Regions from separate parts of the Pseudoselenomonas caprae genome, predicted to be linked through region 3. Evidence: predicted binding sites of a transcription regulator. Region 3 holds the regulator's gene; each other region holds the start of a gene.
The links. Region 3 encodes HrcA, which represses chaperone genes, less so after heat shock. Its sites were predicted from a motif close to TGTTAGCACTCNNNNNNNNNGAGTGCTAACA; they were not measured.
Positions count from the first base shown of each region.

Region 1: a site for HrcA is predicted at 5,387-5,417, ahead of htpG (molecular chaperone HtpG). Genes of this name have one in related genera too.
Region 2: a site for HrcA is predicted at 7,354-7,384, ahead of groES (co-chaperone GroES). Genes of this name have one in related genera too.

Region 1 covers NZ_VTOZ01000019.1:3,059-13,153, forward strand. The annotation lists gene lacZ (beta-galactosidase, LacZ type) at 1-2,399, opposite strand, end outside; gene FZ041_RS09445 (nitroreductase) at 2,529-3,275, opposite strand; gene htpG (molecular chaperone HtpG) at 3,381-5,345, opposite strand; gene FZ041_RS09455 (hypothetical protein) at 5,555-5,749, opposite strand; gene FZ041_RS09460 (flotillin family protein) at 5,953-7,476, opposite strand; gene FZ041_RS09465 (hypothetical protein) at 7,649-7,972, opposite strand; gene FZ041_RS09470 (AraC family transcriptional regulator) at 8,142-8,993, shown strand; gene rpoC (DNA-directed RNA polymerase subunit beta') at 9,049-10,095, opposite strand, start outside.
Region 2 covers NZ_VTOZ01000016.1:9,928-20,022, reverse strand. The annotation lists gene FZ041_RS08560 (sensor histidine kinase) at 1-1,189, shown strand, start outside; gene FZ041_RS08555 (ANTAR domain-containing response regulator) at 1,195-1,782, shown strand; gene FZ041_RS08550 (BglG family transcription antiterminator) at 1,989-4,103, shown strand; gene FZ041_RS08545 (PTS mannitol transporter subunit IICBA) at 4,107-6,005, shown strand; gene FZ041_RS08540 (mannitol-1-phosphate 5-dehydrogenase) at 6,104-7,249, shown strand; gene groES (co-chaperone GroES) at 7,425-7,706, shown strand; gene groL (chaperonin GroEL) at 7,732-9,357, shown strand; gene FZ041_RS08525 (sensor domain-containing diguanylate cyclase) at 9,495-10,095, shown strand, end outside.
Region 3 covers NZ_VTOZ01000030.1:1,051-11,145, reverse strand. The annotation lists gene mtaB (tRNA (N(6)-L-threonylcarbamoyladenosine(37)-C(2))-methylthiotransferase MtaB) at 1-858, opposite strand, end outside; gene FZ041_RS12025 (16S rRNA (uracil(1498)-N(3))-methyltransferase) at 873-1,610, opposite strand; gene prmA (50S ribosomal protein L11 methyltransferase) at 1,607-2,557, opposite strand; gene dnaJ (molecular chaperone DnaJ) at 2,739-3,893, opposite strand; gene dnaK (molecular chaperone DnaK) at 3,965-5,821, opposite strand; gene grpE (nucleotide exchange factor GrpE) at 5,880-6,482, opposite strand; gene hrcA (heat-inducible transcriptional repressor HrcA) at 6,548-7,582, opposite strand; gene hemW (radical SAM family heme chaperone HemW) at 7,723-8,886, opposite strand; gene lepA (translation elongation factor 4) at 8,899-10,095, opposite strand, start outside.

The sequences.
Region 1 (10,095 bases), on a different contig from region 3:
GCCCGCCAGAAACTCGGCCGCGGCATCTCCTCGATGAGTTCCACACCATTATGCTTGTAGGAAACCAATGCTCCCTGCGCACTGGAGAACAGGATCTCAAAGCCTTCGCCCTGCACGCCAAGATTGATGTCCCCCTGTACGATATGCAGCGGCTTATCCGTATAGGTGTGCAGACTCTCCTGCGGCTGATAATGGAGAGAGCGCTCTTCCGTACCGAAATCCGTGCACTCCACAGCCTCAGCTGCCGCTGGCAGCTCGACTTCATCTACCGTCCAGATGCCCTGTCCAAAGGCAACCTCATAACCGCGTGCTGCCCAGGGCTTATCCTCACGCAACTGGAGCGATGCCGTGACACACTCCTCGCCAGTATCGGTGAGCGGCAGTTCCGCCAGGCTTACCGTCGCACTCTGGCCTGGTGCTGCAGCAGGTGCCGGCAGCGTCTTCTGCCAGAGCACGCGGCCATCGAGCGCCAGCGTCAGCTGCAGGTCGTATTCCGCCAGATCCGTAAACAGGCTCTTGTTGCTGATGACTACCTTTTCCGCATCTACTGCCAGCGTGAAGTCCTGATAGTTGAACTTCACATCCTGCAGCTTCGTCGTCGGCCGGCGGTCCGCAAACAGGATGCCATCGCCGCTGAAATTATAGTCCGTGGAGCGGTCGCCGAAGTCGCCGCCATAGCCCAGGGCATCCTGCCCATAGCGGTCCTTATGCCAGAGCGCCTGATCGACAAAGTCCCAGATGAAGCCGCCCTGATACAACGGCTCCGTTTCCGTGAGCTCCGTGTACTTATGCATGCCGCCGTTGCTGTTGCCCATCGAATGCGTATACTCACAGCAGAGGAACGGCTTATCGCGATGCTCCTGCAGGAACGCCTTGATATCGGCGGCCTTCGGATACATCTGGCTTTCCATATCGCTCGTGTCATTATAGCGGCGATCCCAGAAGATGCTCTCGTAATGCACGAGGCGGCTCGGGTCTGTCTTGCGGAAGTACTCGCTCATCACATAGATATCCTTGCCTCCACAGGACTCATTGCCACACGACCAGATGATGATGGACGCATGGTTCTTGTCGCGCTCAAGCATCGACTGCGCACGGTCAAGGATGATGTCCTGCCACTCCTCATGATCATCAGGCAGCGTATGCTCATCGCGGGCCAGCAAGCCATTCTTCTGCCAGGTACCATGGGTCTCCAGATTCGTCTCGTCGATAACATAAAGCCCATAGCGGTCACAGAGCTCATAGATATAGCTCGAATTCGGATAATGCGAGCAGCGCAGTGCATTGATGTTGTTGCGCTTCATCGTGATGATATCCTGCTCAAACGAGGCCGGGTCCATCGCACGGCCACTATAACAGTCGAACTCATGGCGGTTGACGCCCTTGAAGACGATGCGCTGTCCGTTGATCTTCATCAGCGTATCTTCCAGCTTGAACTCACGGAAGCCTGCCTGCAGCGGGATGACTTCCTGCAGCACCTCCTCCGCATCATAAACAGAGACCACCAGCGGATAGAGATGCGGATGCTCCGCACTCCAAAGCGCTACATTATCGATCTCCGCCTCAAAATGGCTGGTCTGACCGGTCAACTCCTGACGCTTGGTAAGCACCTTTTGGCCAGTCGGCGCCAGCACCTCTACCGTAATCGTTTTCTTTTCTGCCGTACGCCATTTGAAATCAAGGCTCAAGCAACCATCCTGATATCCATGCTGCGGCACAGCTTTAAGCCAGATATCCTCGGCATGGACGGCCGGTTTCGTATAGAGCGTGACATCGCGGAACAATCCGCTGAACCGCCAGAAATCCTGATCCTCGATCCAGCTGCCCGAGCTAAAGCGATAAACCTGCACTGCCAGCTTGTTCTCCCCCGCCACCAAGTACGGCGTGAGGTCAAAATCTGCTGGCGTGAACGAATCCTCGCTGTAACCGACGTAATGACCGTTCAGCCAAACGGCCAATGCCGACTCAGCTCCCTGGAACGAGATGAACGCATTTTCCCAGCCCGCAGGCAGCACGAAATACTTGACATACGAGCCGACGGGATTCTCCCGCTGCGGCACCTGCCCCGGCGTCACGGCCTCGTGGCCATCCCATGGATACGTCTGGTTCGTATACTGCGGATGGCCATAGCCCTCCAGCTGGAGATGCGCCGGCACGCGGATGGTATCCCAGCTGCGGCAGTCAAAGTCCACGGCCTCAAAGCCCTGCGGCCTGAGTGCGAGATTCTTCGCGAAGTGGAAATGCCATAGCCCGTTCAGCGTGCGGCAAAAGGACGATTCCCCTCGTGCCATCTCCGCCACGTCGGCATAAAACGCATGGTCACTATGAGCCGGCAGCCGGTTCTCCTGGAAAAATGTCGGATCTGCCAGTCTCTCTACGGTAAATTTCTGATCAGCCATATCAGCATCCTCCTCGCGCTGGAAAAGCGGTTTTCAGTAAACGTTTTCTTTACTTCCTGTCAATATTATATCGAAATAAACAAGAAAAAACAAGGGCAAAACACCCTTGTTTTTCGCTTTTCTTATGTTTCAGCCAATATAAGTGACTTCGTTGCCCTTGATGGGGATTTCGCGGCGATTCGGCAGGCCGTCTTCGCTGTCGGCATAGCCGAGGGACAGCGAGCCGAATACGGCTTCCTCCTCATGCAGGCCCAGCTCATAGAGGTACTCCATGATGACTGGATTATCCTTGAGCCAGCGCAGCTGGTTGATCCAGCACGAGCCGAGGTCAAGCGCATTGGCCGCGAGCATCATGTTCTCGATGGCGCAGGCCGTATCGGCATAGCGATTGCCATAATTGCGCTTGTTGGCGACGATGATCAGGCAGGGCGCATTGTATTTGAAGACATAGTTGCCCTTCTTGGCCAAGCGGATTGCGCCGCCAATATCCTCGCTGTTCTCATCGGTGATCTCCATCTTGGCAAATTCCTGCTGCACGAGCTCTACAAGACGCTCAAGGACAGCTTTATCGCGCACGACGAGGAAGTGATTCTGCTGCTTGTTCTTGCCGCTCGGTGCCTGACGGCCAGCCTCGATGACCTGCCGGAGTTTTTCCTCCTCGATGGGCTCCTGCTTGAACTTGCGCGTGCTATGACGCGTAGCAATGCATGGCAGCGTGCCCCGCGTGAGATTCTCTTCGGCCCAATTCAAGAGTTCGAGTGCATCACTGACTTTTTTGTGTGACTTTTGATGGCCTTCCATCAAAAGCACATCATCAACGTCTTCGAGTTTGCTAATTACATGTTCAAACCATTCTGCATTCGGCTGATTCTCCATTCTATGCCCTCCATTTCATTTCATTCTATATTATCTTATTCGCCAACAGGAAACAAAAACCTGCCCCGGAGCCGGAGCAGGTTCTTATTTTTCGTAAAATATTGCTTATTTGGCCATGAGTTTGGCGACCTTATTGGCAAAGTCGACCGGATTCTCCGGCAGGATACCTTCGATAAGCAGGGCCTGCGTGTAGAGAAGGTCGCAATAGTCCTTGAAATCCTGGCTGTCCTTGCCAGCGCCATGCAGCGACTGCAGGCGGGCAAAGAGGTCATGATGCGGATTGATCTCAAGGATACGCTGCGCCTTGAACAACGGATTGTTCATCTCAGCGAAGGTCTGCTCCATCGAAAGCGACGGGCCAGCCTCATCAGCGACGAGGCAGACAGCGCTCGATTTGAGACGGGCCGAAACCTTGACGTCAGCTACCTTATCCCCCAGTGCCTCTTTGATGTCCTTCATGAGATCATCGTTCTTCTTCTGGATGTCCTCGGTCTCCTTCTTGACCTCCTGGCTTTCGGCATCATCGAGGTCAAGGTCACCACGGCTGATGGAATGGAACTGCTTGCCCTCATACTCACGCAGCGTCTCGATGCAGAACTCGTCGACCGGGTCGAGGAGATACAGAACCTCGAGACCTTTGTCGCGCAGCGTCTCCATCTGCGGCAGCTGCTCGATGGTCTCTTTGTCCTTGGCCGTCGCATAGTATATTTTCTTCTGGCTCTCCGGCATGCGCTCGATGTATTCCTTGAGGGATACAAGCTTGCCTTCCTTCGAGCTCATGAAGAGTAGCAGGTCTTTGAGCTTGTCGATCGTGTCGCTGCCAGCATACATGCTGTTGTAGACGCCGATCTTCAGGGACTTGCCAAACTCGTTCCAGAATTTCTCATAGTCCTCGCGCTTGTTCTTCATCTTGCGGGCCAGCGCCTTGAGGATGTTCTTCTCCAGCGCCTTGCCGATGGTCTTGAGCTCACGGCTCTGCTGCAGCAGCTCACGGCTGATGTTGAGGGACAGATCCGGCGAGTCGACAAGGCCCTTCATGAAGCGCAGGTAGTCTGGCAGCATGTCCTTGCACTTGTCCATGATGAATACGTGACGGGAATAGAGCTGGACACCCGGCTCATAATCCGTATGATAGAGGTTGAACGGTGCTTTGGCCGGGATTGCCAGGAGAGCCGTATACTCCACAGAACCTTCTGCATGGGTGTGGAAGACCTCCATCGGTTTTTCCCACTCATGGAACTGATTCTTGAAGAATTCCTCGTACTCTTCGTCCTTGATATCGCTCTTGTTCTTCGTCCAGAGCGGCTGCATGGAATTCAGCGTGCGCAACTCGACGCGTTTCACCTTGTCGGCCCCCTCGATGGGCTTGCCATCCTCATCCTTCGGCGTCTCCTCGAAGGTGAAGTTCATCTTGACCGGATAGCGGACATAGTCGGAATACTTCTTGACCAGGCTCTCAAGCTTGTAGGTATCCGTGTAGTTCTCCTCCGAAGCATCGCCGAAGAAGTCCTTGCCCAGCGAAATCGTGATGCTCGTGCCACGTTTCTCCTTCTCGCATTCCTCGATGCTATAGGAGCCATCACCCGTGGATTCCCAGCGCGTTGCCTGCTTCTCGCCAGCCTTGCGCGTCACGATGGTGACCTTGTCAGCCACCATGAAAGCCGAGTAGAAGCCGACACCGAACTGGCCGATGAGCTCCTTATCCGTGCTGTTTTCGCCGCTCTCGCTGGCCTCTTTGGCTTTCTTGAGCTGCTCCATGAAGGCCTTCGTGCCCGATTTGGCGATCGTGCCGATGTTCTCGATGACTTCCTCGCGGCTCATGCCGATACCATTATCGGAGATCGTCAGCGTATGCGCCTCAGCATCCGGCTCAAGGAAAATCTCAAAGCTGTCATCGCCCTCAAGGATATCGCGGTTCGTCAGGCTCTCAAAGTGAACCTTGTCAATCGCGTCCGATGCATTGGAAATGAGCTCACGCAGGAAAATCTCATGATTCGTGTAAATCGAGTGGATCATGAGGTCAAGGAGCTGCTTGGTCTCCGCTTGGAATTCATGGGTTTCTTTTGCCATTGCTATCTGCCTTCCTTTATCTGAAAAGATTGAAATCGTTTTTTTAGCACTCTGCTTTACCGAGTGCTAACGTACAAGCATTAGTATACGACATAAAAAACAAAAAGTCAAATTACTAACCACTGCCTTTACCGCAACGCAAAAAAGAGCGGGCTGACTGGTCAATGGACCGGTCAGCCCGCTCGCTGCTTCCCCGCTGAAGCTCAAGATCAAAGCGATTTATAAACCAGCTTCAACGACTGGTTCATGACATGAACCAGCGTATTATCTGCCACCAGCCCGCGGATCTGTGCCTCCGTCGCGGGATTCAGCCGCTGATAGTTATCATAGGCCACGCGAAACTCCTCATACGAACCAGCAAATCCCTGCGCCTGCGCCGCCTGGTACAATTCCTCATAAGTCATCGTCCGTCCCTCCTGTTCCCGATGCTATGTCATCCATATTATATCATGACTCTGTAAAAAAAATGCAAGGTGCTGGCAAATTGCCAGTTCATGTGAAATAGGATCCCGATAATACGTAGCTCGGGGGTCACGGGGTAATTCGTGACCTATCACCGGAAATAATCAGCATTATCCAAACGTAACAGAGAGCGAGGGTAGGTATATTATTTATTTTTCTCATCAAGCGCCTTCGCCACAGCTACCATCTTCGCCGTTTCCTCCGGCGTCGTATCCCCCGTCACATTGACATTGCGCGTGACTTTCGCATCGTATGACTCGCTGCGCATAATGTCGGCGAGATCTACCCCCGTGCTTTCCTTAACCGACTGGAACGTCTTGGCCAATACCAGCGGTACATTGCCCGCGATAGGTCCGACGGATGCGCCGTCTTCACCGCCGCCGATGATCGAGATCTTGTCGATGGCCGTGAGCGGCTTAGCAATCTCGGCAGCTACCTGCGGCAGGATCTCGATGGCCATCTGTGCCATAGCGGCCTTGCCGTATTTCTTCATGGCCTCGGCCTTCTTGTCCATCGCTGCAGCCTCAGCCTCACCTTTGGCCCGGATAGCTGCTGCTTCTGCCTCGCCCTTGGCCTTGATACCAGCAGCCTCCTGCTCCATCGCATACTTCTTGGCCTCAGCCTGTGCTTTCTGTGCCTCGGCCTCTTTCTGCTGGATGTAGAGACGTGCCTCTGCATCGCGCTGCTGCTTGGCCAGTTCTGCCTGTGCCTTCACCTCGATGGCATATTTATCGGCATCGGCCTTTTTCTGGATTTCTGCCGCCAGTTCCTGCTCACGGACAGCAACCTGTTTCTGTTTGAGTTCCTGCTCGCGCTCGGTCTTGGCGATCTCCGCATTGACCGTGGCCGTCTGGATGGATTTCTGCTGCTCCTGGTTCTGGATCTCATAGGCAGCATCAGCCTCAGCACGCTTGATGTCCGACTGTTTCTGCAGCTCGGCCTTGCGGATGGCTAGGTCAGTCTGACGCTGAGCAATCTCGAGCTCGGCCTTGACCTTGGCATCATTGGATTCCTTCGATGCCGCTGCCTGTGCGATTGCCACATCGCGCTCTGCCTGGGCACGGGAAATCGCTGCATCCTTCTTGATCTTGGCCGTATTGTCAGCACCAAGGTCAACGATCAAGCCGTTATCATCGGTGACATTCTGGATATTGCACGAGATGATGTCGATACCGAGGTTACGCATATCCTTCGAAGCCTTGCTGACCACCTGATCCGAGAAAGAATCCCTGTCGGTGTTGATGTCCTTGAGATCCAGCGTACCAATGATTTCACGCATGTTACCTTCAAGGGAATCCTGCAGACTCACAGCGATTTCCTCAGGGTTCATGTTGAGGAAGTTCAGCGCCGCAATCTTGCGCCCCTCGATATCTTTGGCCACGGCCACCTTGGCCACGGCATCGACACGCACGTTGATGAAATCATTCGTCGGCACTGACTGCCCCGTCTTGATATCGACAGAAATCTGCCCCAAATACAGATAGTCAGCACGCTCCAAAGCCGGGATCTTGATACCGCCCTGTCCGATGAGGAAGCGCGGCTCCCTGCGCAGGCCCGACAAGATGATGGCCCGATTCGGCGACGCCTTCACATACATCATCGTAATCGCTGCAAAGATAATGACGAATAGAATAATTACTGGTATTGCCAGCACAATCATGGAAAACATAAATACCCTCCCAATAAAAGAACAACCATGACATACGCATAAATACAGGTATTATTTTGTGCCTTTATTCTTTAAATTCATTTAAAGGAGCCTTGGAAGTTCTTTAATATCGGTAAAATGAGCAAAAAAATAGACCTCCTCAGCTGAGAGGAAGCCTATCTATCCGTAGATTTCAGCAGGCAGCAGTTTCGTCCACTGCATCAGCCTCGCGCATGCGGCCGACAAAGCAGTCGGTCAGGCGAATCTCGAAATTCACTTTGGTATGAGACAGTACGCGGTAATCAGCAGCCGTGAGCTCTTCACGTACACCGTCTTTCGTGAAGGCCGTAAAGGACGGAATCTCCTGGGTTCCCGTGAATACGAGCACGCGGTCAGCTCCCACGCCCTGGCGGCTGGTGAGCAGACGGATAGCCGCTTCGCCTGGCATGTAGCCTGCCGTCCCATCAAGTACCATGATTTCTTTATCCTCCACCAGATAGCTGCGAACCAACATCATTTCTGTCACCGGCCTTTCTAACGTCCTGCTCTCACGAGCGTTTTCTCAAATTCGATGTTTTTATTATAGCAAGGTTTAATTTGCAATAAAATCACAATTTCTGCTTTAAATATTGCAAAAACTGTACTATACTAGCTTTATACCTTATAGCTACGAAAGGAGCATTCCCGTGAGTGATTATGAGAAAAAAGGCTATCTCGCCAGTGATTTCCGCGTGTTCCGCCTCAAGGACCCCACGCTGCAGCCGATTGCCTTCCACTACCACGATTTCCATAAAATCATCCTGTTTCTGAGCGGCAATGTCGACTACGTCATCGAAGGCAAAACGTACCACCTTACGGCCCGTGACATCGTCTTTGTCTCGGCTGGTGAGATCCACCGGCCCGTGTTCCTGCCAGGCTCGGCTGACTATGAGCGCATCGTCATCTATGTCTCGCCAGCCTTCCTCGAACGCTGGCAGCGTCAAGATCCAGAGCATACCGATCTTGGTCACTGCTTCCTGCAGGCCCGCGAAACCGCGAGTGTCATGCATCAAGCCCCTGGGACCAGCCATGACCTGCTTTTCCATATGGATAAGCTTGAAAAAGCCGCGCATGGCGAAGGCTTTGCCAACGGGCTCTACACCGAGCTTTTATTCATTGAATTCATGATTCTCGTCAATCGGCTGCTCGAAGGCCATGAACTCGCCGGACTTGAAAATGCAACCTACGATCCCAAGATCCAGGAAGTGCTCGCCTATGTCAACCAGCATCTGGCCGATGAGCTCAGCATCGACGCCCTTGCAGCGCACACCTATACCAGCAAGTTCTACTTGATGCGCAAGTTCAAGGCTGATACCGGCTATGCCCTCCACCAATACATCCGCAGCAAGCGGCTGCTGCTCGCCCGCGACATGCTGCGCAGCGACCTGCCGATTGCCCAGATTGCCAGTGAGGTCGGCTTTGCTGACTACTCGACTTTCTCCCGCGCCTTCAAGGAAATGTTCAAGTGCTCCCCCCGCGAATACCGCAATACGCACTAAAAAAAGAGGAAGCCATCCAGTGGGATGGTTTCCTCTTTTCTATTGCAGCAATTGCTTATGCCTCGGTGGCTTCAGCTGCGGCAGTCTCCTCAGCCGTTTCCTCCGGAGCCGGTTTCGGATCGTTATCGACAATCTTGAGGTTGCGATAACGGCTCATGCCCGTACCAGCCGGGATGAGTTTACCGATGATGACGTTCTCCTTCAGACCGATCAGCGGATCGACCTTGCCCTTGATGGCAGCATCCGTCAGGACACGAGTCGTCTCCTGGAACGATGCTGCGGACATGAAGGAATCCGTAGCCAGCGATGCCTTCGTGATACCGAGAAGGATCGGCTTAGCAACAGCCGGCTCGCCGCCTTCCTCGATGGCCTTCGTATTGGCACTCTCGAAGGAGTTGATATCGATGTACTCGCCTGGCAGGAAGTCCGTGCTGCCGGACTCCTCGATCTTCACTTTGTGAAGCATCTGGCGGACCATTACCTCGATATGCTTATCGTTGATCTCAACACCCTGAGATTTGTATACTTTCTGTACCTCGTATACGAGATAGCGCTGCGTAGCCTGCAGACCGCAAACGCGCAGGATATCGTGCGGGTTGATGGAACCTTCCGTGAGCTTGTCGCCCGGCTTCAAGTGCATACCCTGCTTGGCTGCCATGCGGGCACCATACGGGATTGCATACTCGCGAGCTTCGCCTTCGTCCGGAACAATCGTAACCTTGCGCATGCCCTTACCGGAATCCTCGACCTCTGCACGGCCTTCTATCTCGGCAATGATTGCATGATGTTTCGGCTTACGAGCCTCGAAAAGCTCCTCGACACGCGGAAGACCCTGAGTGATATCGTCACCAGCGACACCACCGGAGTGGAACGTACGCATAGTGAGCTGCGTGCCCGGCTCGCCGATGGACTGTGCGGCAATGATACCGACTGCCTCACCGATCTCAACCTCAGCCTGGTTGGCAAGGTCACGGCCATAGCACTTGATGCAGACGCCGAACTGCGACTTACAGGTCAGTACGCTGCGGATCGATACGCGGTCACGGACTTTCTCGATGCGTTTTGCCAGGTCTTCATCCACCGTATCGTTGATGGAAGCGAT
Region 2 (10,095 bases), on a different contig from region 3:
GATGCCGGGCAAGGGGAAGCGGGAGTGGACGTATGGTTCGCTCATTGATATGTACACCTATGCGATCCACGATGGCACGAAAGTCATTGGCGTGATAAGCTTTGAAGTCGATGGCGACCAGCTGCAGATCGATGGTTATCCCTGCTTGCTGGCGACAGCTGTCGATGTCCTCAACAATGCGCGCAAGAGCGTAGAGGCCCAGCAATATCAGCCTTTGTCATCAAGCGATGGCATCTTGATCACGGATCAGTACAGCCGCATCGTATTTGCCAATGCAGCGGCCCAGCGCATCTATCGCGTGCTGGGGGTCGGCAGCCTGCGGGGCTGCCACTTGTTTGACCGCCAGCTGACGCGTCATGTCCGGCGGGAAACGATGGAGCGCGAGCGGCCTTGGCAGAAGGAACTTGTCGCTGGCGATCTCACGCTGATCCGGCGGCAGATCGATCTGCAGGAGGGAGGCCAGCTCGTAAGGCGCATCGTCATTTTGTCTGACGTGACTGAGACGCGGGCCAAGGACAAGGAAATCCGCATCAAGTCAGCGGTCATCCAGGAAATCCATCATCGGGTCAAGAACAACTTGCAGACCATTGCGAGCCTGTTGCGCTTGCAGGCCCGGCGCAGTCAGTCGGAGGAAGTCAGGCAGGCCTTGCAGGAGAGTGTCAATCGCGTGCTGTCGATTTCGGTCGTGCATGAATTCTTGTCCCAGCAGGGCGAGGAGGCCATCCATGTCCAGCAGGTCATGCAGCAGATCTTTGATCTGGTCGGCCGCAATATGGCCGACAGCGAGTTCTTGATCCGCACCGAGTATACGGGGCCTGATGTCGTACTGCCGTCGAAATACGCGAGCTCTCTGGCTCTCGTGCTCAATGAGCTGGTGCTCAATGCGATGGAGCATGCTTTTGCAGGACGCAGTTCCGGGCTTATCGGTCTTTCCGTCCGCGAGGATGACGACCACTGGCACTTAGATCTCTATGACGATGGCTGTGGCCTGCCAGAAGATTTCCGCCCGCAGCGCACGCGGTCACTCGGCTTGTCGATTGTCCGCACGCTGGTCGAGGGTGACCTTGAGGGGACTTTTGCCTTGGAAAATGATGAACGGGGCAGCGGCTATGGTACGCATGCCTATATCCGCCTGCCCAAGCCGGAGCAGGAAATTACAAGTGATGTAGTACAAAGCCTGGAGGAATGATAGGAATGAAAAAGAAGTCACTGCGGCTTGTCGTTGCCGACAATGAGTCGATTATTCGTCTGGACCTTAGAGAGATGCTCGAAGATGCAGGGCATGAGGTGGTCGGGGAGGCCATCAATGGGCGCAAGGCCGTGGAACTCACGCGCATGCATCGTCCGGATCTTGTCATCATGGATATCAAGATGCCAGAGATGGATGGCATCACGGCGGCCCGCAAGATTGCCGATGAGAAATTGGCGCCGGTGCTGCTGCTCACGGCGTTCAGCCAGGCGGATATCGTCGAGAAGGCCAAGGACTCGGGCGTGCTTGGCTACCTGGTCAAGCCGGTGCAGGAGAGCAATCTTTTTCCTGCCATCGAGATCGCGCTCTCCCGCTGGGAGGAGATGCAGGGCATGGAGCTGGAGCTTGGCAAGCTCAAGGACTCGCTGGAGACGCGCAAGCTGGTCGACCGTGCCAAAGGCATCCTGATGGCAGCTCATAAGCTCGGGGAGCAGGAAGCCTATCGGCGGATCCAGCGCTATGCGATGATGAAGCGCCTGAGCATCAAGGAAGTGGCTGAGGCGATTGTCAAGGCAGCTGGCGGCAAGGTATAAAAGCATAAAATTTTTTATAGGAATGTTTGTGGAGAGCCTGATAGACAAGGCTCTCCATTTTTGTCTCGTTTTGTATTGGACAACGGTGAATGTCTTTGACTTGTGCGGCATGCAGTCGAACGTTATAATAAAACCATCGAAACAAGAAAAAAGAAAATCTTGTTTCGGAGTCTACTCGCTTCTGAGTGATCATAGGAGGCAGCAGGATGAATGTAAAAGAACGTACCGCGGCAATCCTCAAGCTGCTCGTGGATGGACAGCGTCCGTTCACGACAGCAGGAGAGCTGGCGGAGAATCTCGGGGTCAGTGCGAAGACCATTTCGCGCGAACTGCCGGGGGTGGCAGGTGCGTTGGAGAAATATGGCCTTGCCTTGAACAAGAAGAAAGGGGCAGGATTTGCCATCGCTGGTGCCGAGGATGCCATTGCGTCTTTGAAGGAATCTTTGGGGCAGGTGAATGACCACAATTATACACCGCAGGAGCGGCAATCGATTATCGTGAGCCGTCTGCTGCCAAGTCATGAGCCGGTAAAGCTCTTTGCCTTATCATCACTTCTCGGAGTGACAGACAGTACCATCAGCAACGACCTGGACAAGCTGGAAGGCTGGTTTAAGGGACATGGGCTGCAGCTTGTACGCAAGCCGGGGCTGGGTGTCTACGTCGAGGGCGAGGAGCAGAGTATCCGGCAGGCAATCGTCGCATACATTTATGACAATATTGAAGAAAATGAGTTGTTGACGCTGGTCCATGCGAATCTCGCGGACGAGCAGGAAAAAGTCAATCAGGCAGCAGGCTATCTGCTGGACTTGGTGGACAAGGAAATCATCCATCGTCTGGAGCGCTTGATCCGTCAGGCGGAAAAAGAGCTCGGGACAAGGATGTCCGATCAGGCCTTCATCGGCCTGACGGTGCATCTGGCGCTGGCTGTCCAGCGCATCCGCAAGCAGGAGCGCATCCATATCCGGCCGGGATTCCTGGCGGAGCTGAAGCAGAAACAGGAATTCAGGACGGCCGGGCATATTGCGGCCGAGATCGCCAAGGAGTTTGAGCTGCCAATCACCGAAGATGAGATCGGGTACATCACGATGCATCTTTTAGGGGCGCGCAGCCGCTATCGGGAAAATGAGGCGGCAGGGGCTGTACTGGATAACTTTCATCTGGTGCGTCTGGCCAAGGCCATCATGAAGGCCGCTGAGGAGGAGACAGGCACGAGCCTGTACCGCAATCCGGAGCTGCTCACTGGTCTTGTCAATCATCTTGGCCCGTCGATAAGCCGTCTGCAGATGCAGATGGATATCCGCAATCCGCTGCTTGATGAGATGAAGATGAAGTTTCCTGAGCTCATGCAGCTGGCGAAAAAAAGCGTGCACGAGGTGGAAAAGGAGCTGGAGCTTACCTTTCCCGAATCTGAGATCGCTTTTATCGCCATGCATCTTAGCGCGGCACTTACTGACAGCAATATGCTGCAGAAGCTGGAGCATACGGTCATCGTTGCCTGCCCGACGGGGATGGGCACGAGTCGGCTGCTGGCCAGCCGCCTGCGGCAACAGTATGACAATCTGGTCATTGCCGACCAGGTGTCGACGCTGCAGCTGACGCCTGAGTATTTTGCCAGTCATGAGGCGGAATTCATCGTGGCCACTGTGCCAATCCCGCACGTGCCGCTGCCCGTGGCTGTGGTAAGTGCTCTGCTATCTAAAGAGGATCAGCAAAGGGTGGACCAGATGCTGCTGCAATGCGAGGAGGCCCAGGTGGAATCGCGGGCAGCTGGCAAGGACAAGGCTAAGCCGGATTTTGCGGCGGCGCTGCGCATCATGCAGGCCTACGATGCTGCTATCCTCAGCCTGCTGGACAACTTCTTTTTCTGGGAAGATGACAAGTCAATGACTGTCCAGGAGGTGGCTGCTGATATCGGCAGGATGGTGGGGCGCGATGAGCGCCAGGCTGATGGCATCTGCAGGGCACTGCTGACTCGCGAAGATCAGGGGAGTACCGCGATTACTGGCAGTAACATGATCCTGCTGCATTGCCGCAGTGCTGTTGTCACGCATTTGCAGTTCGGTATCGTCCATCTCGGCAGCTGGTTCCTGTATCCGGCTGACCCGACGGAGAAGATAAGGACGGCAATCGTCATGCTGGCGCCGGAGCAGGGCAGCTGCTATGAACTCGAGACCATCGGTCATATATCGTCGATCCTTTTGGAGCGCTGGGGTCTTATCGAGGTCCTGCACGAAGGGAATCAGCAACTGATAAAAGACGAGCTCACGCATATATTCCGTGAGTTCCATGCAAAGAAATATCGGGAATTATTGGGGGGATAATCCATGAGCAATAACAAGAGCTCAAAACATGGCTTCCAAGAAGTCATGCAGAAATTCGGACGTTTCCTATCGGGGATGGTGTTGCCGAATATCGGAGCATTCATTGCCTGGGGCTTATTGACAGCCCTGTTCATTCCGACCGGCTGGCTGCCGAATGAATACCTTGCCCAGGTGGGCGGCCCCATGAGCAAGTGGCTCATCCCACTGCTGCTCGGTTATAGCGGTGGTGCGGCGGTCTATGGTCATCGCGGTGGCGTTCTCGGCGCCATTGCTACATCGGGAGTCATCGCGGGTGCGGACATTCCGATGTTCCTTGGGGCCATGATCATGGGACCGCTCGGTGGTTTCGTCATCAAGAAGTTCGACAAGGCAATCGAGGATCAGATTCCTACGGGCTTTGAGATGCTGGTGAACAACTTCTCAGCCGGCATCATCGGCGGTATTCTTGCGGTACTGGCCTTCGTCGGTGTCGGACCAGTGGTGCTGGCTGCCAATGGCGTCCTGCGTGCAGGTGTTGAGGGCATTGTCGCTGTGGGACTGTTGCCGCTGGCATCGATCATCATCGAACCGGCGAAGATCCTGTTCCTCAACAATGCCATCAATCACGGTGTCCTGTCGCCGCTGGGCATTCAGCAGGCTGAGGAGTTCGGCAAGTCGATGTTCTTCCTGCTGGAGGCTAATCCTGGCCCAGGCCTTGGTGTCCTGCTGGCTTACTGGTTCTTCGGCAAGGGGATGGCCAAGGATTCGACGCCGGGTGCTATCATCATCCATGTACTGGGCGGCATCCATGAGATCTATTTCCCGTATGTGCTGATGAAACCTGTGCTGCTGCTGGCAGTCATCGCTGGCGGCATGGCCGGTGTCGCCACGCTGCAGTTCCTGGGCGGCGGCCTCATTGCACCGGCATCGCCGGGCTCGATCCTTGCAGTGCTGGCCATGACGCCGAAGGGGGCATTCCTGGCGAATATCGCTGACTTCCTGGTAGCCACGACGGTATCCTGTGCGGTGGCATCGGTATTCGTCAAGGCTTCGGCCAGCGAAGAGAGCGATGATTCCCTCGAAGAGGCAAAGGCTGGTATGGCCGCTTTGAAGAATCGCGGCCTGGTAACGGAGGTCAAGGTAAGCGGCGCTGAGCTGCGCACCATCGTCTATGCCTGCGATGCCGGCATGGGGTCTAGTGCCCTGGGGGCAGCCAGCCTGCGCAAGAAACTCCGCAAGGCCGGCTATGATAATATCTCGGTTACCAACGCCGCCATTGGCAGCATCCCGAAGGATGCGCAGCTTGTGGTCACGCATGAGAAACTGGCACAGCGGGCCGTGGAGGATTCGCCGCAGGCAGAGCATATCTTTGTCCGCAACTTCACCCAGAATGATGTGTTTGAGCAAGTAATGGCCCGCCTGACGGAAAAAAAGGCGCAGAGTGCAGTATCAGCTGGCGTGATGGTAGCTGGGCAGCATGGTGCCAAGGAGCGCCATATCCTCGATATGACGAACATCCAGCTCGGGCTCACCAGCGTTACCAAGGAAGAGGCTATCCGGCAGGCCGGCGAGGCATTGGCTGCTGCTGGTTATGTCGATGAGCCCTACATCGAAGGCATGCTGAACCGCGAGAAGGACATCAGCACCTACGTCGGGCGCGGCATCGCCATCCCGCATGGCGAGAACAGTGTCAAGGATTCGATCCGCGAGTCAGGCATCGTCGTCCTGCAGTATCCCCAAGGCATCAAGTTCGGCAAGGATACGGCCTATCTGCTGGTCGGCATCGCTGGCAAGGACAACGACCACTTATCCATCCTGGCAAACATTGCCGCAACGCTGGATGAGTGCTCGGAGGCTGAGCTCGATACACTCTATCATACGAAAGACCCTAAAGTTCTTTATGAGCGCTTTGCGCTGGCATAAATAAATACGAACACTGACATGTCCCTTTTTCGTCAGCTTGGAAAGCCCATGGCTTTTCTGCTGACGGAGAGGGGACTTTTTTTATGGAGGAATTCAAGATGAAACAGGCAGTACATTTTGGCGCTGGCAATATCGGCAGAGGATTTATCGGCGAGCTGCTGGTCCGTTCTGGTTATGAGGTGGCATTTGTCGATGTGAACAAAGAGCTCGTTGACCTTATCAATGAGCGCCGAGGATATGATATCGAAATCGTCGGGGATGAGCCGCAGAAGATTCATGTGGAGCATGTGCGGGCTATCAACAGCGCAGAAAACCCTGAGGAACTCATGCAGGCTATCGAGCAGGCCGATATCATCACGACAGCCATCGGGCCCAATATCCTGAAATTCATTGCGCCGAATCTGGCCAAGGGCTTGGCACGCCGCTTGAAACGCACCCAGGCACCACTCAATATCATTGCCTGTGAGAATATGGTGGGCGGTTCGTCGCTGCTCAAAAGCTATGTCTACGAGCACCTTACGCCGGAGGAACGGGCGATGTGTGATGCCTGGATCGGCTTTCCGGATGCTGCTGTCGATCGCATCGTCCCCTTGCAGAAAAATGAAGATCCGTTGCTTGTGAAGGTCGAGCCCTATGCCGAATGGGATGCCGATGTGACCCAGGCCAAGGGAGAACCGCCGGCGATTGAGGGGCTTACCTGGGTGGAGAATCTCGAGGCCTATATCGAGCGCAAGCTGTTCACAGTCAACACGGGGCATGCATCGATTGCATATCTTGCTTATCGCAAAGGCATCAAGGATATCTACACGGCCATGCAGGATAAGAGCATCGTCGACATGGCCCGTCAGGTATGGGCAGAGACCGGCAGCCTGCTCATCAAGAAGTTTGGGTTCAATCCTGAAACGCATAAGCAGTATATCGAGACAACGGAGCGGCGTTTCCGCAATCCTCATCTTTCTGACGAGGTCACGCGGGTTGCCCGCGGGCCCAAGCGCAAGCTCGGCGCCAAGGATCGTCTTGTGAGCCCGGCGTCGCAGCTTTTAGCGCAGGGGCAGAAACCCTCGGCCTTGGCGACGGTCATCGGCGCAGCCTTCCATTTTGACTATGAGGGCGATAAGGAGGCGCAGGAAGTACAGCAGGGCATCCAGCGCGAGGGACTGCACCGCGCCATCCATAACTATACCGAAATCCCGGAGAACTCGGAACTCTTCCGCATGGTGGAGAACAAAACGGCAGGATTCTAAGGGAAATCAAAGGCCTTTCCAAGCGGGAAGGCCTTTTTGATTTTTTGACTATTTTTCGTTTGCTTATTGACATTTTGACTAAGAACGGTTACTATAAGAATTGTAGTTAGCACTCGGGTTTAGTGAGTGCTAACAAGATAACTTTGTTATTCCATTATATAGGAGGAAGATACCTATGATTAAGCCATTGGGCGAAAGAGTTGTCATTGAAGTTTCTGAGGGCGATGTAAAGACCGCCAGCGGCATTGTACTGCCGGATACGGCCAAAGAGAAGCCGCAGAAGGGAACGGTTGTTGCTGTAGGCACTGGCAAGCTGCTCGAGAATGGTGAGCGCGCTGCTATGGAAGTCAAAGCTGGCGACGTTGTTGTCTTCTCCAAATATTCCGGCTCGGAAGTCAAGGTTGACGACAAAGAGTACCTGATTGTCCGCGAGAGCGACATCCTGGCTGTACTGTAAGATAGACTTTTTGGAGGTAATATAAATGGCTAAACAGATTCTGTTTGATGAAGATGCACGCCGCGCACTGGGCCGCGGTGTTGATGCACTGGCTAACGCCGTAAAAGTTACGCTTGGACCGAAAGGCCGCAACGTTGTTCTGCAGAAAAAATTTGGCGCACCGACGATTACGAACGATGGTGTGACGATTGCCCGCGACATCGAGCTCGAGGATCCGTTCGAGAACATGGGCGCACAGCTTGTCAAAGAAGTTGCTACGAAGACCAACGATATCGCTGGTGATGGTACGACGACGGCAACGCTGTTGGCTCAGGCTATGATTCAGGAAGGCATGCGCAACGTTGTTGCAGGTGCTAACCCGATGATCATCAAGAAGGGTATCGATACGGCGGTCAAAGCTCTCGTCGAGGAAATCAAGACGAAGGCTAAGAAGGTTGATGGCAAGGCTGATATCGCTCAGGTCGCTTCCATTTCTTCGGCTAACGAAGAGACGGGCGAGCTGATTGCTGAGGCTATGGAGAAGGTCGGCAAGGACGGCGTTATCACGGTTGAGGAGTCCAAGTCCATGACGACGAACCTTTCCGTTGTTGAGGGCATGCAGTTCGACCGCGGCTATATCTCCCCGTACCTCGTAACGGATACGGACAAGATGGAAGCAATCCTTGACGATCCGTATATCCTCATCACGGACCGCAAGATTTCCGCTATCGCTGATATCCTGCCGATTCTCGAGCAGGTTGTGAAACAGGGCAAACAGCTTGCTATCATCGCTGAGGATGTTGACGGTGAAGCTCTGACGACGATTGTTGTCAATAAGCTCCGCGGCACGTTCAAAGCACTGGCTGTCAAAGCTCCGGGCTTTGGTGACCGCCGCAAGGCTATGCTCGAGGATATCGCTATCCTGACGGGCGGTAATGTCATCAGCGAGGAACTCGGCCGCAAGCTCGACAGCGTTACGCTTGAGGACCTGGGCCGTGCTCGTCAGATCCGCTCCACGAAAGAGGAGACGACGATTGTTGATGGCGTTGGCGATAAGGATGCTATCGCTGCTCGCGTTGCTCAGATCAAGAAACAGATTGCTGAGACGACGTCTGACTTCGATAAAGAGAAACTCCAGGAGCGTCTGGCTAAACTCGCTGGCGGCGTAGCTGTCATCGAAATCGGCGCTGCAACGGAAGTTGAGATGAAAGACCAGAAATACCGCATCGAGGATGCACTCAACGCTACGCGCGCTGCAGTTGAGGAAGGTATCGTCGCAGGTGGCGGCACGACCTTCATCGATATCCTGCCGGCACTGGATAAGATCCAGGTCGAGGGTGATGAGAAAGTCGGCGTGAACATCGTTCGCCGTGCCATCGAAGAGCCGGTTCGCCAGATTGCCAACAACGCAGGCCTCGAGGGCTCGGTCGTTGTCGAGAACGTCAAGAAAGCTGGCGACGGCATCGGTTTCAACGCACTGAAGAACGAGTATGTTGACATGATCAAAGCTGGTATTGTCGATCCGGCTAAGGTTACGCGTTCTGCTCTGCAGAATGCTGCTTCGATTGCTTCCATGGTCCTCACGACGGAGACTCTCGTCGCTGACAAACCGGAAGAGAAACCGGCTGCTCCGGCAGCTGCACCGGGCATGGGGATGCCAGGCATGATGTAATATAGATCACAGCGTGTATATGTGATTTGATAGGGAACAGACTATGGATTAATGTGATTCATAGTCTGTTTTTCTTTTTGCCAAAAAGTTATAATAGAGATGACTCATAGATTACGCAATAGGAAGAAGGTGCTTGTATGAAACAGTTTTCGTATGATTTTCATGGCCTGACAGGCCTTGATGAGGCCTTAAAGGATTTTCAGGCGAAATGCCCGCAGAAGTATTCGGATATCTTGGTACAGGTGTTTACTTGTATCAGTGAGCAGTCTATCGTCAGTTCCATGGTGGAGCAGATTTCAGCTGCTATCCCGCTGGCAAAAGTGGTGGGGACGGTTACGTCGGAGCTGCCACTCATTGAGGAATGGGAAAAGCGGAGAACCCAGCTCTGCATCATGGTGTTTCAAGACACGCAGGTAAAGATCCATGCATTTTCGCGAGGTGAGCAGGAGGTGGAGCATGCGTGGCAGCGGAAGGTGGGGCTGGAGCTTGCCGAATGCTGCCAGGAAACGCAGCATCTGGCAGGATTGGAACTGTTGATTACAGCACGTTCTGTAGACGTTCGTCCCTTTTTGAAGGCGCTGGCGCATAAAGTCCATGATGTGCCTGTTTTTGGCGGTGGTGCATATGCAGCAGTGAAAGGAGAAGTGCCATTTATCTTTTCTGCTGATGGCATTGTCAGTCAGGGAATCTTAGTGGTTGCTTTCAGCAGCTGTCGGCTCCAGCTGCTGGTGGCTGACA
Region 3 (10,095 bases):
ATGCTCGATCAGGCGGGCAAACTCAGCCGTATCGTAATGGCGGTTCATATCCTTGAGCACGGAGTCCGAACCGGCCTGCAGCGGCAGATGCAGATGCGCACAAAAGCGTTCATCGCTGCGGATAAGCTCGAAGAGATCCGGCGACAGCTCGATGGACTCCAGCGAACCCAGACGCAGCCGCTTGAGCCCCTCGACCTTCAAGACCTCACGGCAGGCATCGGCCAGCGTGACCTCGCCCGCAAGATCGCGGCCATAAGCACCAAGATGGATGCCCGTCAGCACGATTTCCTTGAAGCCTGCGGCAACGAGTTTCTTTGCCTCGGCATGGATCTTGTCGAGATGCCGGGACTTGACCGGGCCGCGCGCATAAGGGATGATGCAGTACGAGCAGAAATTCTGGCAGCCATCCTCGATCTTGAGGAATGCGCGCGTGCGCTGCGGCATATCGTAAAGCGGAATGTCCTCAAAATCACGGGCTTCCATGATATTGCCGACCTCATCGATGATGCCATCCTCGCGGGCCGCCTGCTCGACCAGCTCGACGATCTGGCTGCGCTCCTTTGTGCCCAGCACGACGCGCACGCCTTCGATTGCCTTGATTTCCTCAGGATGCACCTGCGAATAGCAGCCACAGACCGCGATGATCGCCTGCTCATTCTGGCGCTGTGCCCGGCGGATGATCTGCCGCGACTTGCGGTCGCCGAGACTCGTGACCGAGCAGGTATTTATGACATAGAAGTCTGCCGTTTCCTCAAAGGGCACGATCTCATACCCTTTCTGCTTGAACAGACCTTCCATTGTTTCGGTTTCAAACTGGTTGACTTTGCAGCCCAGTGTCGTTAATGCCACCTTTGGCAAGGTAAAGAGCCTCCTTATCCTAAATCTCCACATTCATACTGAACCACCGACATTGCTGTTAACGCCGCCGTTTCCGCACGCAAGATCCGCGGCCCCAGCGTCACACTTTTGCCACCGGCCTCTTCCACAGCCTTTGCTTCATCCAGGGAAAAACCGCCTTCCGGCCCCACCAGCAGCACAATACGCCGGCTTTTTATTTGACGCAGATACTCTTTAACCGTCTGCGTATCTTCATTTTCATAGAAAAAAACCAACACACTGTCTTCGCATTCCTTCTCCGCTGCGATAAGTGCTTTGATGTCTGTTACCGAGTCCACTGCTAGTAGCGCCGTCCGGCCACATTGCTTGGCAGCCTCATCGGCAATCTTTTGCCAGCGCTGCTGCCGTGCAGCTGCTTTTTTGGCATCATAGCGCACCACACAGTTCTGGCTGCGAACTGGAATGACACCGACTGCCCCCAGTTCTACTGCCTTTTGTACCACCATATCCATCTTATCAGACTTCAACAGGCACTGCGCCAATACCAAATCGATTGGCGATTCGGTATCAGCTTCCAACCGTTCTAACAAAGTGAGCGTTACCGCATCTTCACGAAAAGCCGTCATTTCCATACGGGCTACCTGGTTTTCATCATCCACCAGGATGATTTCCTGACCGGCCTTAGCCCGCATGACATGCATCAAATGGTGCGCATCACTGCCCGTGATTTCAACGGTATCAGCCAGGATTCCCTTATAAAAAAGCCGTCTCATTTATCATCTCCACGGCTTATGACCATAGCAGCCCAGCCTTTTTCCTCGATAACCTTATCCACGACAAAGCCATTTGCTATGCAAGCTTCGGTAACATCCGCCACACGCTCGGTAATAATGCCCGATGCCAACAGTTTGCCACCGTCTGCCAAATGTTCGTCGAGTTCCGCAAACAAGCGGATAATAATATCGGCAATGATATTGGCCACGATGAGATCTGCTTTACCCTCAAACGACTTCAAGATATCGCTGATACCTGTCTTGACGATATGCTCCACATGATTTTCCCGGATATTCTCTGCCGCTACATTGACTGCTGTACGGTCATAATCCATGGCTGTCACATCTCCAGCCCCCAGTTTTGCCGCAGCAATCGAGAGAACCCCCGAGCCCGTTCCTACATCAAATACACGCATGCCGCCACGAACCAGCTTTTCCAACTCGCGGATACACATGGCTGTCGTCGGATGCGTGCCCGTACCAAAAGCAGCTCCCGGATCGAGCTCAATGACAATATCGTCAGGACTTGCCGTATAATCCTCCCAGGTCGGTTTGATGACAATCATACCGCCGACTTTTTCCGGATGGAAATACTTCTTCCAGTTATCGGACCAATCCTCATCCTGGACGGATTTCCAGGAAATCTCACAGGACCCCTTCGTGATGCCATCGCCTTCGATCTCGCGGAATGCCTTGATACGCTGCTCGAAATCACGAAGTCTGCTATCGAGGTCTTCATCCATGGGCAGATATGCCTTGACCGTGACAATCTCCGTATTCTCGGCACGCTGGATATCAGAAAAATCCCACATCCCCGAATCGATATAGCTGTTCAGGAGTTCCGGATCCTCGATGACAACGCCCTGCGCACCGATATCATGATAGATTTCAGCCACCACATCCGTGGCTTCATGCGTGGTCAGGATACTTACTTCTGCCCATTTCAAAATGCATCGCTCCTTTTGTCCTTCAGTAATTATCTAATTATATAAGCATTGTCTGCAAAAAACAAGAAAATATATCACCCATCACTCACCATGCCAGCGTATGATGTAACTAAAATTATATAGTCTCAAAAAAAAATAAACAAGTAAGGTTCCCCTCACTTGTTTATTTTATTGCTGGTTGTTACTTGAACAGGTTCTTGAGGTTATCGAGGAAGCTCTTCTGCTCCGGATTTACCTTGTCGCCGCTGATCTCGCCGAACTCCTTGAGGAGCTCTTTCTGGCGCTGGTTGAGATTCTGCGGCGTCAGCACCTTGATGACGACATGCTCGTCGCCACGGCCCGTACCACGCAGATGCGGGATGCCTTTCTCACGCAGGCGCAGGATCTTGCCCGACTGCGTGCCGGCCGGCACCTTGATCTCAACCGTGCCATCGATGGTCGGCACCTGGATCTTATCGCCCAGTGCAGCCTGCACGAAGGATACCGGCACCTCGACAACAACATCATTGCCCTGGCGCTGGAAGATCTTATGCGGCTTGATGAACACATAGACGTAAAGATCGCCCTTGCCGCCACCGAGGGTACCCGCCTCGCCACCGCCGCGCACGCGCACGCGCTGGCCGTTGTCGATTCCCTTCGGGATGCTGACTTCGATCTTGCTCGTCACCTTCTTGCGGCCTGTACCATGGCACTCCCCACAAGGATTCTTGACGATCTTGCCCGTGCCGTGGCAGCGGCCGCAAGTCGTCTGATTGACCATGCGGCCAAAGGGTGTGTTCTGCACCGTCTGGCGCGTACCCGTACCACCGCAGTCCGGGCAGGTCTCCGGGCTGGTGCCCGGTGCTGCGCCCGTGCCATGGCAGGCACTGCACTCATCCGTACGCGGGATGTTGAGCTCGACCTTCTTGCCGAAGGCCGCTTCCTCAAAGGTGATCTCGAGATCATAGCGCAGATCGCTGCCGCGCTGTGGCTGCGGGCCGCGCGACTGGCGGCGTCCGCCACCGCCGAAGAACATATCGAATATGTCATCCATACCGCCGCCACCGAAGCCGCCAAAGCCACCCTGGCCGAAACCGCCAAAGCCGCCGCCACCGCCCATGCCGCCTTCAAAGGCCGCATGACCGAACTGGTCGTACTGGGCTTTCTTCTGGGGGTCCTTGAGGACATCGTAGGCCTCGTTGACTTCCTTGAATTTCTCCTCGGCAGTCTTCGGGTCGTCGCGGTTGAGGTCCGGATGATATTTGCGGGCCATTTTCTTATAGGCCTTCTTGATCTCCGCTGCCGACGCGCCCTTCTCGACGCCCAGCACCTCATAATAATCGCGTTTATCGCTCACGTTGCACCATCCTTAAATATAATTGTTGGGAGCCCGCAGGCTCCCAACAATCCATCCATCAAAATCGCCGATTATTTCTTATCGTCTTTGACTTCCGTATACTCTGCATCGACTACATCGTCGTCGTTCTTGGCATCCTGCTGTGCACCAGCCTGCTGAGCACCCTCAGCGCCCTGAGCTGCACCGGCAGCCTGTGCCTGCTGATAAGCAGCTGCGCTCATCTCATAGAGCGGCTTCTGCGCCTCTTCCATAGCCTTCTTGATCGTCTCGGTATCGTTGCTCTTCAGAGCCTCTTTTACCTTGTCGACACCTTCCTGTACCTTGGCCACCTGAGCCTTGTCAGCCTTGTCGCCGAGATCCTTGATGGTCTTTTCAGCCTGGTAAACAAAGCTGTCAGCCTGGTTCTTGACATCGATGGCTTCTTTCTGCTTTTTATCCTCAGCTGCATGTGCCTCAGCCTCTTTGACCATGCGGTCGATATCTTCCTTGGTCATGCCGCCGTCCGACTGGATCGTAATCTTCTGCTCTTTGCCCGTGCCGAGATCCTTAGCGGATACATGCACGATACCGTTGGCATCGATATCGAAGGAAACCTCGATCTTCGGAACCCCACGCGGAGCTGGCGGGATATCGGAGAGCTCGAAGCGGCCCAGCGTCTTGTTGCCGGCAGCCATCTCGCGCTCGCCCTGCAGGACATGGATATCAACGGACGGCTGGTTGTCGGCAGCCGTGGAGAATACCTGGCTCTTGTGCGTCGGGATCGTCGTGTTGCGCTCGATGATCTTCGTGCAGACACCACCCAGCGTCTCGATACCGAGAGACAGCGGCGTTACATCGAGAAGCAGGACATCCTTGACCTCACCAACAAGGACACCGCCCTGGATAGCAGCACCAACCGATACGCACTCATCCGGGTTGACACCCTTCGACGGCTCTTTGGCCAGGAACTTGCGGATAGCTTCCTGGACAGCCGGGATACGGGAGGAACCACCGACGAGGATGATCTTGTTGATATCGCTGCCGGAGAGGTCAGCATCAGCCATAGCCTTGCGGGTCGGCTCCATCGTGCGCTCAACGAGGCTGCTCGTGAGCTCATCGAACTTCGCACGCGACAGCGTGAGGTCGAGATGTTTCGGGCCCGTAGCATCAGCCGTGATGAACGGCAGGTTGATATTCGTCTGGGTCATGCTGGAAAGCTCGATCTTAGCTTTCTCTGCAGCCTCTTTGAGGCGCTGCGCAGCCATCTTGTCCTGGGAGAGGTCGATGTTGTTCTCTTTCTTGAACTCCTCAACCATCCAGTCCATGACAGCCTGGTCGAAGTCATCGCCGCCGAGGTGCGTATCGCCGTTCGTAGCGAGAACTTCGAAGGTACCGCTCGAAAGCTCGAGAATCGAGACATCGAACGTACCGCCACCAAGGTCGAATACGAGGATCGTCTCGTCATCATCCTTGTCAAGGCCATAAGCCAGCGCAGCGGCCGTCGGCTCGTTGATGATACGCAGGACTTCGAGGCCGGCGATCTTACCAGCGTCTTTCGTAGCCTGGCGCTGGCTGTCGTTGAAGTAAGCCGGAACCGTGATGACAGCCTGGCTGACCGTCTCGCCGAGGTATGCCTCTGCATCAGCCTTGAGCTTCTGCAGGACCATAGCCGAGATCTCCTGCGGCGTATAGCTCTTGTCGTCAACCGTTACTTTGTAGTCGGACTCGCCCATGTGGCGTTTGATCGATGCGATCGTGCGATCCGGGTTCGAAACAGCCTGGCGCTTTGCCAGCTGTCCGACGAGACGCTGGCCGTCTTTCGTGAAGCCGACAACGGACGGGGTGATACGGCTGCCTTCCGGGTTCGTGATGACCGTCGGCTCGCCGCCTTCCATAACAGATACAACGGAGTTCGTCGTACCTAAGTCAATACCAATAACTTTAGACATCTTGAAATCCTCCTAAAAACATCTTGCAATCTATGGGAAATAAAACTTTGTTGACCTTTTAGTTGGCTACGACCTGCACCATGCTCGGGCGGATCACCCGGCCCTTGACCATGTAGCCCTTCTGGAGCTCCTGGGCGATATCATCGTCCTCAAGCTCTTCGTTCTGGACACGCATGACGGCCTGATGGAAATTCGGGTCGAATTTCTGCCCCTCGGTCTCGATCTTCTCAAGACCGTTCTTCTTGAGCACCTCACCAAACTGCGTGAAGATCATCTCCACGCCCTTCTGGAAAGCCTCGCCGTCCTTGGCCTCAGCGGCCATAGCACGCTCGAAGTTATCGAGGAGCGGCAGCATATCCTTGAGGATGCCCTGGGTCACCACAGCGGCAAGTTCTTCTTTCTCCTTGCTCGTGCGGCGGCGGAAGTTCTCAAAGTCAGCCTGCAGCCGCAACGACCGATCGGTCTGCTCCTTGAGCTCCGCCGTGAGTTTCTCCACCTGCTGCTGCGCATCGTCAGCGGCTGGCTCCTCAGCGCCCGCTTCGGCGTTCTCTGCCGCCTCAGGTGCCTCTTCCTCAGCTTCCTCAGTCATTGCTGCCTGATCGATTTCCTGCTGCATCTCGTCAAGTTTCTGCTCATCTTTCTTTTTCAATTCATCTTTCATGAATGATGGCAATTTCTTCACCTCTTTCAAAGGGGATATATTATCTTGCTAAGCACCAGCAGGTTCTACCAGTGAAAGCGTTTGATGACATCGGTAAGGTTGGTGTTCATGTACTCCAGCAGGCTCATGGCCTTGGCGTACTCCATACGGGTCGGCCCCAGCACGGCAATCGTGCCCAGCAGCTCGCCATCGAGATGATAGGTCGCCGTGATGATGCTGCTGTCCTTGAAGTGCTGGTTCTCATTCTCCTGCCCGATCGTGACCTCCAGGCCATCGCCCATGTGGGCATGCAGGATATCCTTCATGAGCTCCTCTTCTTCCAGCATCAAGAGCATCTCTTTGACCTTTTCCACATCATGGAACTCAGGCTGGCTCAAAAGCTGTGTCGTACCTCCGAGATACAGCCGCTCGTGTTTGCCCGAATCCAATGCCCGCTGGATGATTTCCAGTGCCGACTCGTAAAGCAGCTGATCCTGTATCTCGTCCTGTATCTGTGCCAGCGAATGATGCTCGATTGTCTGCAGCGAATGGCCTGCCAGGTTCGCATTAATGACCTTGGCCATGCGCTGGAAATCCTCGAAGACCGAGCCATCCGGCATCTCGAGGATCTTGTTCTCGATGAACCCGGCATCGGTCATGAGCACCGTGATGACGCGGCGGTCATCGAGCGGCAGGAATTGCAGACAGCGGAACTTAGCCTGCGTGACCTGTGGGGCCAGCACAAGGGAAACATTCTTCGTCACCTGCGAAATGATATGCGCGGTTTCCTGGAATACTTCCTCGATGCGCTTGACCCGCGACTGGTACCAGCGGTCGATGCGCGCCTTCTCTTCGGCGCTGACCGGCTGCGGCGGGATCAGGCCATCCACGTAGAAGCGGTATCCCTTCGACGACGGCACCCGTCCAGAGGAAGTGTGCAGATGCTCAAGATAACCAAGCATCTCAAGATCCGCCATCTCGTTGCGGATTGTCGCCGGACTGACACCAAGGTCATGCTTCCTGGCCAAGGTTCGCGAGCCGACAGGCTCAGCTGTCTCGATATAATCATCGATGATCGCTTTCAACACCCGCTGCTTGCGCTCGTCAATCTGCTCGGGCATCTGCATCCCTCCTCCCTTATTCACTTTCGCTGTTAGCACTCAACAGCAATGAGTGCTAACTTCGAATCTATTAAGATAATAACGCGAATAAGGCAAAAAGTCAACAGTAAAAAGGCAAAAAGTCAAAAGAACAAGCTTCTTTATTCCTCTTCCGTCAGCAAGAATTCCTCAAAAGCCCAGTTGCCATACTTCATGCCGAGCCTGGTAAGGCGGACCGCATCACCATCATCGATGAGAAACCCTTTGGCACTGAGCCGCTGCACGGCCTTTTGATAGACCGAATCCAGCGAGCAGCCGAACTTCTGCTGGAACTGCTGGCGGCTGATGCCCGCCGCTGTGCGCAGGGCCAGGAAGGCAAATTCCTCCATGGCAATCGCCCGCGTCGCCGGCTCTTCAGGCTCGCAGGGGCGCCTGCCCGCCTGTATCAAAGCGATATAGTCAGGAATCCCTGCAACAGCTTCCCAGCGCTGCCCCTCCAGATAAGAATGCGCAGCTGCGCCCAGCCCCAGATACGGCACATCCTGCCAGTAGCTGAGGTTATGACGGCTGGCCAGACCGTCCCGGGCAAAGTTAGAGATCTCATAGCGCTCATAGCCCTTTGCCGGCAGGACTTCCGTCATATAATCATACATTTCCTCGACAGCTTCATCATCTGGCAGCTCCAGTTTCCCCATTTCCTGCATGCGGGCAAAGGCCGTACCCTCCTCCAGCTGCAGGCCATAGATCGAGATATGTGCTGGCTCCAAGGCCAGGGCCTGTCCCACACTGGCTTTGAGCTGCGCCAGCGTCTGCCCTGGCAGGCCATACATGAGGTCGATGCTGATATTGGAAAAACCCGCTGCCTTGGCCATCGTCACCGCCTGCACAGCCTGCTGCCCATCATGGATGCGGCCGATGCGCCGCAAGAGTCCATCATCGAAGCTCTGCACGCCAAACGACAGGCGGTTGGCACCGTGTATCCGCATCATGGCCAGATAGGCCGCATCAACAGTCCCCGGATTGCACTCCACGGTGAATTCGGCCTGGGCGTCCGCCGGACGGAAAACCGTGCCGATGGCCAGCAGCAGCTGCTCCATCAGCGCAGCCGGCAGAGCCGATGGCGTGCCGCCGCCGATGTAGATAGTCGCAGGATTGCCCCAACGCCGCGCATACGAAGAGCCCCGCACCGCGATTTCCTGGCACAGGGCTCGTACATATTCTTCCATATAGCGCTCCCGCCCGGCAAAGGACGGGAAATCGCAATAGAAGCATTTCTGGCGGCAGAAGGGAATGTGGACATAAACGCCCCATTGCTTCTGTTCCATAGATTTCTCCTATCAGTCAATCTTGAGGATAGCCATGAATGCTTCCTGCGGCACCTCGACGCTGCCGACAGCCTTCATGCGCTTCTTGCCTTCCTTCTGCTTCTCGAGCAGCTTGCGCTTGCGCGAGATATCGCCGCCATAGCATTTGGCCAGGACATCCTTACGGCGGGCGCGCACGTTCTCACGCGCGATGACCTTGCTGCCGATGGCTGCCTGGATGGGAATCTCGAACATCTGCTGTGGGATGATTTCCTTGAGCTTCGCCGCCAGCTGACGGCCACGGCCAGCGGCCCGGTCCTTGTGGACGATAGTCGACAGCGCATCGACCGGGTCACCATTGAGCAGGATATCGACCTTGACGAGTTTCGATTCCTTGTAGTCAGCCAGCTCATAGTCGAGCGACGCATAGCCGCGCGTCGCCGATTTCAGGCGGTCGAAATAATCGAAGATGATCTCATTGAGCGGGATATGATAGGTGATCATGACGCGGTTCGTATCGAGATAATCCATGTTCTTGAACTCGCCGCGCTTGTCCTGCGAGATCTCCATGACCGCACCGACGAAATCATTCGGCACGATGACCGTTGCCTTGACATACGGCTCTTCGATATGCTCGATTTCCGTCTGGGGCGGCAGGTCGGACGGATTGCTGACATTGACTACCGAACCATCCGTCTTATAGACATGGTAGATGACCGAGGGAGCTGTCGTGATGAGCTTGAGGTTATACTCGCGCTCCAGGCGCTCCTGGATGACATCCATATGCAGGAGCCCCAGGAAACCGCAGCGGAAGCCGAATCCCAAGGCAACAGAAGTCTCAGCCTCGAACACGAGAGCCGCATCGTTGATCTGCATCTTCTCGAGGGCATCCTTGAGGTTATCGTAGTCCGAGCTCTCCACCGGATACAGGCCGCAGTAAACCATCGGCGTGACGCCGCGGTAGCCTGGCAGCGGCTCAGCCGCCGGATTGTCGGCAAAGGTGATGGTATCGCCGACGCGCACATCGCGCACATCCTTGAGCGAGCCAGCCACGAAACCGACCTCGCCGACATCGAGATAGCCGACATCCATAGGCTGCGGCTTGAAGCAGCCGACATCGGTGACCTCGAACGTCTTGCCCGTAGCCATCATCTTGAGCTTCATGCCCTTCTTGATGCGGCCCTGCTTGACGCGCACATGCGCAATGACGCCCTTATACGAGTCAAAATA